Regions from separate parts of the Escherichia marmotae genome, predicted to be linked through region 1. Evidence: predicted binding sites of a transcription regulator. Region 1 holds the regulator's gene; each other region holds the start of a gene.
The links. Region 1 encodes PurR, which represses purine synthesis genes. Its sites were predicted from a motif close to CANGCAAACGTTTGCNTG; they were not measured.
Positions count from the first base shown of each region.

Region 1 (2,206 bases):
CGAGAACTCCGTTGTCCCGATACCAAACGCGCCAATCGCCAGCGCCAGCAACGGATAGTTAATTTTCATGCCTAATCTCCACCTCTTCGCGTCATCACGCGATGTTCATCAAAGTGGCGAAAGCATGACATCAATCACAAAAGAATGAAAATAACAAAAAGAGAAAACACTTTTGCCATTTTGCTAACAAAGAGGAGAGAGATGCGAGGGAGAACGCGCTCCCTCGAGGGGAAATCAGTGCAGCGCGGCAGTCAAACCCACTGCCACGATCAAACCAAGAACGATAATGGTTGTTACCAATGAAAATTTAAGGTCGATGCTCATCAAGTTTTCTCCTTTTTTATTACCACACAAAAAATGATATTACTCATTTTTACACAGTGTGATGAAAAAATCTCCCGGCATTTATAATGATAAGTGTTTTTACTACTTCCCCTTTTCATCAAGATCGGCCAAAATTCCACGCTTACACTATTTGCGTACTGGCCATTGACCCCTTCCTGACGCTCCGTGTCATTTTTCCGGCGTACCGCAACACTTTCGTTGTGCGTAAGGTGTGTAAAGGCAAACGTTTACCTTGCGATTTTGCAGGAGCTGAAGTTAGGGTCTGGAGTGAAATGGAATGGCAACAATAAAAGATGTAGCGAAACGAGCAAACGTTTCCACTACAACTGTGTCACACGTTATAAACAAAACGCGTTTTGTCGCGGAAGAGACTCGTAACGCTGTGTGGGCAGCGATTAAAGAATTACACTACTCTCCTAGCGCGGTGGCGCGTAGCCTGAAGGTTAACCACACCAAGTCTATCGGTTTGCTGGCGACCAGCAGCGAAGCGGCCTATTTTGCCGAGATCATTGAAGCGGTAGAAAAAAATTGCTTCCAGAAAGGCTACACACTGATTCTGGGCAATGCGTGGAACAATCTTGAGAAACAGCGGGCCTATCTGTCGATGATGGCGCAAAAACGCGTCGATGGCCTGCTGGTCATGTGTTCTGAGTATCCGGAACCATTGCTGGCGATGCTGGAAGAGTATCGCCATATCCCGATGGTGGTGATGGACTGGGGCGAAGCAAAAGCGGACTTTACCGATGCAGTTATCGATAACGCTTTTGAAGGCGGCTACATGGCCGGGCGCTATCTGATTGAACGCGGTCATCGCGAAATTGGCGTTATTCCTGGTCCGCTGGAGCGCAACACCGGCGCTGGCCGTCTGGCGGGTTTTATGAAAGCGATGGAAGAAGCCATGATCAAGGTGCCGGAAAACTGGATTGTGCAGGGTGACTTTGAGCCTGAATCGGGTTATCGCGCCATGCAGCAAATCCTGTCGCAACCGCACCGCCCTACTGCTGTCTTCTGTGGCGGCGATATCATGGCTATGGGCGCACTTTGCGCCGCTGATGAAATGGGTCTGCGCGTACCGCAAGATATTTCGCTGATCGGTTATGATAACGTGCGCAACGCCCGTTATTTTACTCCGGCGCTGACGACTATCCATCAGCCAAAAGATTCGCTGGGCGAAACGGCGTTCAACATGCTGTTGGATCGTATCGTCAACAAACGCGAAGAACCGCAGTCAATTGAAGTTCATCCGCGGCTTATTGAACGCCGCTCCGTGGCTGACGGTCCGTTCCGCGACTATCGTCGTTAATCATCCGTTGCGGGAGTCTCTTCCGGCTCCCGCAGCCATTCCTTATTCAGCGTCTCGCTATCACCGAGATACTCCAGCAGCCAGGTTAACGCAGGCGACATATCATTCTGCTGCCAGGTCAGACAACATGCCGAATCAGGGAATGGATTTTCCAGTTCTAATGCTACCCACTTCCCCTCGTTCAGCCACGGTTTAGCGAAATGGGTCGGCACCATGCCAATGCATAACCCGGCCGAGATACAGGTTGCCGATGATTCCCAGTCCGGGACAACCAGGCGCTTTTGGTTATCGAGCAGCCAGGTAATACGTTTGGGCAGCGTCCGTGACGTGTCTTCGCGCACCAGTGACGGCCAGTTGCGCAACGTATCATCGCTGAACGGCCCATTCATCGACGCAAGCGGATGGTGGCGGGCAACAACACAACTCCAGCTCAACATTCCCATATCACGGAAGGCGTAACGCCCACCTACCGGAATCGCCCGTGTCGCACCAATCGCCAGTTCCACACGTCCGTCGGAAAGCGCATCCCAGACACCGTTAAACACCTCCTGAAAAACC
Region 1 is NZ_CP025979.1:734,144-736,349, reverse strand. It holds gene C1192_RS03960 (MFS transporter) at 1-69, opposite strand, end outside; gene cydH (cytochrome bd-I accessory subunit CydH) at 235-324, opposite strand; gene purR (HTH-type transcriptional repressor PurR) at 623-1,648, shown strand; gene punR (DNA-binding transcriptional activator PunR) at 1,645-2,206, opposite strand, start outside.

Region 2 (2,206 bases), 670 kb from region 1:
CCACCAACACCAATGATTGGTAAACGGCCATTTAATTCCTGCGACAAGCGGCGAATAATTTCTGTACTCTTTAATTGTAACGGGCGACCACTTAAACCACCGGTTTGCTCGCAATTTTTCATTCCCTGAACTAAAGAACGATCGAGGGTGGTATTAGTCGCAATAACACCATCAATATTATGGCGAACCAAACTATCGGCCACCTGGATCAACTCCTCTTCAGAAAGATCCGGCGCGATCTTCACTGCAATTGGCACATATTTATGGTGGATCGCCTGTAAATCATTTTGCTTATTTTTAATTGCAGTTAATAAATCATCCAGTGCTTCGCCATATTGTAAAGTGCGTAATCCTGGGGTGTTTGGCGATGAAATATTGATGGCAATATATCCCGCATAGGCGTAGATTTTTTCCATACAAATCAGATAGTCATCTTTACCCTGCTCTACCGGCGTATCTTTATTTTTGCCGATGTTAATTCCCAGAACACCGTCATAATGGGCTTTTTTAACGTTCTCAACGAGATTATCAACGCCGAGGTTATTAAAGCCCATACGGTTGATCAAACCTTCCGCATCCACCAGGCGAAAGAGACGAGGCTTATCGTTTCCTGGCTGTGGACGCGGGGTGACAGTACCGATCTCGATCGATCCAAATCCCATTGCACCTAAAGCGTCAATACACTCCCCGTCTTTATCAAGACCGGCAGCCAGACCAAGCGGGTTTTTAAAGGTCAGTCCCATGCAGTTAACCGGTTTCGCTGGAACGTTCTGCCGAACAAGTGCTTCAAACGGCGTTCCGGTAATGCGGCGTAATTGCTGAAAAGTAAATTCATGAGCGCGCTCAGGATCGAGCTGGAAAAGGGCTTTACGAACGAAGGGGTAGTACATGAACTCTCCTGGATTCCCGGTGTGCAAACCGGGGGCGTATTATGTGCGAGTTCAGCCAAAAAGGGAATTGACCTGCGGCAATAAATAGCAAACGTTTTCTTATTGCGCCTTTTTTATGCTTTTTTTGGCTTTCCTTCACCAGATAAATCATTTCGACTCACCAGCACCCTCTGTCAGACTGACCCAATTGTTATCAATGTTAACGAAATAAGAACAATTAGTTATAAGGAGAGAGTATGCGTGTCATTACCCTGGCTGGAAGTCCTCGCTTTCCTTCTCGCTCCAGTTCCTTACTGGAATATGCGCGAGAAAAGCTGAATAGCCTGGATGTGGAGGTTTATCACTGGAATCTGCAAAACTTCGCCCCGGAAGATTTGCTCTATGCACGTTTCGACAGCCCGGCTCTGAAAACTTTCACTGCACAACTGCAAGAGGCTGACGGGCTGATTGTCGCGACCCCCGTCTACAAAGCGGCTTATTCCGGGGCGTTAAAAACCCTTCTCGACCTGCTACCTGAACGCGCACTGCAAGGCAAAGTGGTTTTACCACTGGCAACAGGCGGCACAGTGGCTCATCTATTGGCGGTCGATTACGCACTCAAACCGGTACTAAGCGCTTTAAAAGCGCAGGAGATCCTGCACGGTGTGTTTGCCGATGACTCGCAGGTGATTGATTTCCAGCATAAACCGCAATTCACGCCGAATCTGCAATCCCGTCTTGATGTCGCACTCGAAGCCTTCTGGCAGGCGTTGCACCGTCGTGATGTCCAGGTTCCTGATCTTTTCTCTCTACGAGGAAACGCCCATGCGTAACATATTTAAACTGGCGCTGGCGGGATTACTTAGCGTCACTACGCTCGCGGTTGCTGCGGAGTCTTCGCCTGAAGCGTTACGGATAGGTTATCAGAAAGGCAGCATCAGCATGGTGCTGGCAAAAAGCCATCAACTCCTGGAAAAACGCTATCCGCAAACAAAAATTTCATGGGTGGAATTTCCTGCGGGTCCGCAGATGCTGGAAGCACTCAACATCGGCAGTATTGATCTTGGCAGCACGGGCGACATTCCACCTATCTTTGCCCAAGTTGCTGGTGCGGATTTGGTATACGTCGGTGTCGAGCCGCCAAAACCAAAAGCCGAAGTCATTCTGGTGCCAGAAAACAGTCCCATAAAAACCGTGGCTGAACTGAAGGGCCACAAAGTCGCATTTCAGAAAGGTTCCAGTTCGCACAACCTGTTACTACGCGCACTGCAACAGGCCGGGCTTAAATTCACCGATATCCAGCCCACTTACCTGACACCTGCTGATGCCCGCGCGGC
Region 2 is NZ_CP025979.1:1,407,242-1,409,447, forward strand. It holds gene pyrD (quinone-dependent dihydroorotate dehydrogenase) at 1-890, opposite strand, end outside; gene ssuE (NADPH-dependent FMN reductase) at 1,127-1,702, shown strand; gene C1192_RS07525 (sulfonate ABC transporter substrate-binding protein) at 1,695-2,206, shown strand, end outside.
Region 2: pyrD (quinone-dependent dihydroorotate dehydrogenase) is a predicted target of PurR. The motif match lies at 975-992, and genes of this name have one in related genera.

Region 3 (2,206 bases), 450 kb from region 1:
CCATTCTGACGAATCCCGCCAACAGGCAGTCCGAGGAACGCGCGTACATGCAGGGCAAATTCCGAGAGATCCTGAGAAATTAACGTCACCATCCCGGTGTCATGCGGGCGAGGGGAGACTTCACTGAAAATCACCTCATCGCCACAGACAAACAACTCCACACCAAACAGACCATAGCCGCCCAGCGCCAGCACCACTTTGCGGGCAATCTCCTGCGCACGTTCCAGAGCCAGTGGGCTCATTTGCTGCGGTTGCCAGGATTCGCGATAGTCACCATCTTCCTGACGATGACCTATTGGTGCACAGAAATGGACGCCATCCACCGCACTGACGGTTAGTAGGGTAATCTCAAAGTCAAACTTAACCACGCCTTCAACAATCACGCGGCCCGCCCCGGCGCGACCACCTTGCTGGGCGTACTCCCACGCCTGAGCAAGCTGGTCGGCAGAGCGAATAAACGTCTGCCCCTTGCCGGAAGAACTCATGACCGGTTTAACGATACAGGGATAGCCAATGGCGGTAACCGCCTCGCGGAAAAGACTTTCGCTATCGGCAAAACGATACGTTGAAGTGGGAAGCTGAAGTTCTTCTGCCGCCAGGCGACGGATCCCTTCGCGATTCATCGTTAGCTGAGTCGCACGAGCGCAGGGGACAACATTCAACCCTTCCTTTTCAAGCTGGATCAGCATATCGGTGGCAATAGCTTCGATCTCCGGCACGATATAGTGCGGTTTTTCCAGTTCAACCACACGGCGCAACGCATCGCCATCCAGCATATTGATGACATGAGAACGATGCGCGACATGCATGGCTGGCGCGTCGGCATAGCGATCGACCGCAATCACTTCTACACCGAGGCGTTGGCACTCGATGGCCACTTCTTTACCCAGTTCACCGGAGCCTAATAACATCACGCGAGTTGCTGCCTGACGCAGCGCAGTGCCTAATAACGTCATAACGAATATCCCCTGATTAATTCCGCGCGCAGTATAAACGAAAACGTTTGCGTATGTCTTTATTGCTTGATTGCTCGTGTTGATTTCAAGACCGAAAAGAATTATACTGTATAAAATTACAGTTATTGTGAGAGGCTGCAAATGGCGGTTGAAATTAAATACGTAGTCATTCGTGAGGGCGAAGAGAAGATGTCGTTTACCAGCAAAAAGGAAGCCGATGCTTATGACAAAATGCTTGATACGGCGGATCTGCTCGACACCTGGCTGACAAATTCTCCAGTACAAATGGAAGACGAGCAACGTGAAGCGCTTTCGCTGTGGCTGGCAGAACAGAAAGATGTGCTTAGCACGATTCTGAAAACTGGTAAATTACCGTCTCCCCAGGTGGTCGGTAGTCGCTCTGATGTGGCAGATGAGACACACGCCGCCTGAAGCCACTTGCGCTCCTGATAATTTGTACCATGCTTTCTCCTGAATCATTGTGCTATGGAGAAAAACATGAAAAAAAGAGGGGCGTTGTTGGGGCTGTTACTGCTTTCTGCCTGTGCATCAGTTTTCGCTGCAAATAACGAAACCAGCAAGTCGGTCACTTTCCCAAAGTGTGAAGGTCTGGATGCAGCTGGAATCGCTGCGAGTGTAAAACGCGATTATCAACAAAACCGCGTCGCGCGCTGGGCAGACGATCAAAAAATCGTTGGTCAGGCCGATCCGGTAGCGTGGGTCAGTGTGCAGGATATTCAGGGTAAAGATGATAAATGGTCAGTTCCGCTGACCGTGCGTGGTAAAAGCGCTGATATTCATTATCTGGTTAATGTGGACTGTAAAGCGGGAATGGCGGATTACCAGCGTCGTTAATTGCTGTCAGTCATTGCACACAACCCCTGGCGGATGCGGCGCGAGCGTCTTATCCGCTCTATAACGCACCAGATCCCGCAGGCCTGATAAGGCGCGACAGCGTCGCATCAGGCAATCAGCATAAGGCAACTCCAATTACGGCTACAAACCTCTACCATCGCAATTACCCTAAATAACCCGATCACCATTTTCCGTGGCTGGCTTCCTTGCTGTCCACTAATTTGCGCATCTTTTGCCTCAATATACACTTTCTGACATCCTCATCCGCTATGCTACAGGCATTAAAATGGTTATTGAGGAGCAAACATGGCTAACTGGTTAAATCAACTGCAATCCCTTCTCGGGCAAAACAGTTCTTCTACCTCCTCGTCTACGGATCAGGGATTGGGCAAACT
Region 3 is NZ_CP025979.1:1,185,852-1,188,057, reverse strand. It holds gene purT (formate-dependent phosphoribosylglycinamide formyltransferase) at 1-956, opposite strand, end outside; gene yebG (DNA damage-inducible protein YebG) at 1,098-1,388, shown strand; gene yebF (protein YebF) at 1,455-1,811, shown strand; gene C1192_RS06315 (tellurite resistance TerB family protein) at 2,118-2,206, shown strand, end outside.
Region 3: purT (formate-dependent phosphoribosylglycinamide formyltransferase) is a predicted target of PurR. The motif match lies at 993-1,010, and genes of this name have one in related genera.

Region 4 (2,206 bases), 940 kb from region 1:
TACCGCCGGAAACCACTTTGTAGCCGCGCTCGAGGAACACTTCTACCATCGCTTTGGCGTTTTTCGCGACCTGCTGCTGGTAAGTTTTGAACTCCGGCTCCATCGCTTCTTTCAGCGCTACTGCTTTACCGGCGATTACGTGCATCAGCGGACCGCCCTGCCCACCCGGGAAGACAGCAGAGTTCAGTTTTTTGTACAGTTCTTCGCTACCACCTTTCGCCAGGATCAGGCCGCCGCGCGGACCCGCCAGGGTTTTGTGAGTGGTAGTAGTGACAACGTGAGCATGAGGAACCGGGTTCGGATAGACGCCAGCAGCAACCAGGCCCGCAACGTGTGCCATATCAACGAACAAGTAAGCACCGATGCTGTCAGCGATTTCACGCATTTTCGCCCAGTCAACCACGCCGGAATATGCTGAGAAGCCACCGATGATCATTTTCGGTTTGTGTTCTTTCGCTTGTTTTTCCAGATCTGCGTAGTCGATATGACCTGTTGCATCGATACCGTAAGGAACGATGTTGTACAGTTTACCGGAGAAGTTAACCGGAGAACCGTGAGTCAGGTGACCGCCGTGTGCCAGGTTCATACCCAGAACGGTATCGCCTGGTTCCAGCAGCGCGGTGTAGACCGCAAAGTTAGCCTGGGAACCGGAGTGCGGCTGAACGTTAGCGTAGTCAGCGCCGAACAGCTCTTTCGCGCGATCGATCGCCAGTTGTTCGACGATATCAACATACTCGCAACCGCCGTAGTAACGTTTACCCGGATAACCTTCAGCATATTTGTTGGTTAGCTGAGAGCCCTGTGCTTGCATTACGCGCGGGCTGGTGTAGTTTTCGGAGGCGATCAGTTCGATGTGCTCTTCCTGACGTACTTTTTCCTGCTCCATAGCCTGCCACAGTTCGGCATCATAATCGGCAATGTTCATTTCACGCTTTAACATCCGCATCTCCTGACTCAGCTAACAATAAAATTTTTTCGCCTAATTTTGGCGGTCCTGATGGACAACGGCGAACAGTATAACCGAATCATTCTGCGATAACAGGTCTTGACAAAGGAATTTACGCAAACGATTACCTTCAAGCACGTCAAGGCTTTGGTGAATAAAGGACTTACTCCCGGAAACGGATTTCTTTTCAGGTTTGTGATGCAAATTTTTCACTTCATCACATTCCTAATGAAAAACACCAAGGAACCATTTACAGGACAGGGTTATTTTTTATAAGATGCATTTGAGATACATCAATTAAGATGCAAAAAAAAGGAAGACTCTATGCTTGACGCTCAAACCATCGCTACAGTAAAAGCCACTATCCCTTTGCTGGTGGAAACAGGGCCGAAATTAACCGCCCATTTCTACGACCGTATGTTTACTCATAACCCAGAACTCAAAGAAATTTTCAATATGAGTAACCAGCGTAATGGCGATCAACGTGAAGCCCTGTTTAACGCCATTGCCGCCTACGCCAGTAATATTGAAAACCTGCCTGCGCTGCTGCCAGCAGTGGAGAAAATCGCGCAGAAACACACCAGCTTCCAGATCAAACCGGAGCAGTACAACATCGTAGGCGAACACCTGCTGGCCACCCTCGACGAAATGTTCAGCCCGGGTCAGGAAGTGCTGGACGCATGGGGCAAAGCGTATGGCGTACTGGCAAATGTGTTTATCAATCGCGAAGCAGAAATTTATAACGAAAACGCCAGCAAAGCCGGTGGCTGGGAAGGTACGCGCGATTTCCGCATTGTGGCTAAAACACCACGCAGCGCATTGATCACCAGTTTCGAACTGGAACCGGTCGACGGTGGCGCAGTGGCAGAATACCGTCCGGGACAATATCTCGGCATTTGGCTGAAGCCGGAAGGTTTCCCGCATCAGGAAATTCGTCAGTACTCTTTGACCCGTAAACCGGATGGCAAAGGCTATCGTATTGCAGTGAAACGTGAAGATGGCGGACAGGTATCCAACTGGCTGCACAATCACGCTAACGTTGGCGATGTCGTTAAGCTGGTGGCTCCGGCTGGTGATTTCTTTATGGATGTAGCGAATGACACGCCAGTGACCTTAATCTCTGCGGGTGTCGGTCAGACGCCAATGCTGGCGATGCTCGACACGTTGGCAAAAACAGGCCATAGCGCCCAGGTGAACTGGTTCCATGCTGCAGAAAATGGCGATGTTCACGCCTTTGCCGATGAAGTTAAGGAACTGGGG
Region 4 is NZ_CP025979.1:4,461,208-4,463,413, reverse strand. It holds gene glyA (serine hydroxymethyltransferase) at 1-940, opposite strand, end outside; gene hmpA (NO-inducible flavohemoprotein) at 1,271-2,206, shown strand, end outside.
Region 4: glyA (serine hydroxymethyltransferase) is a predicted target of PurR. The motif match lies at 1,060-1,077, and genes of this name have one in related genera.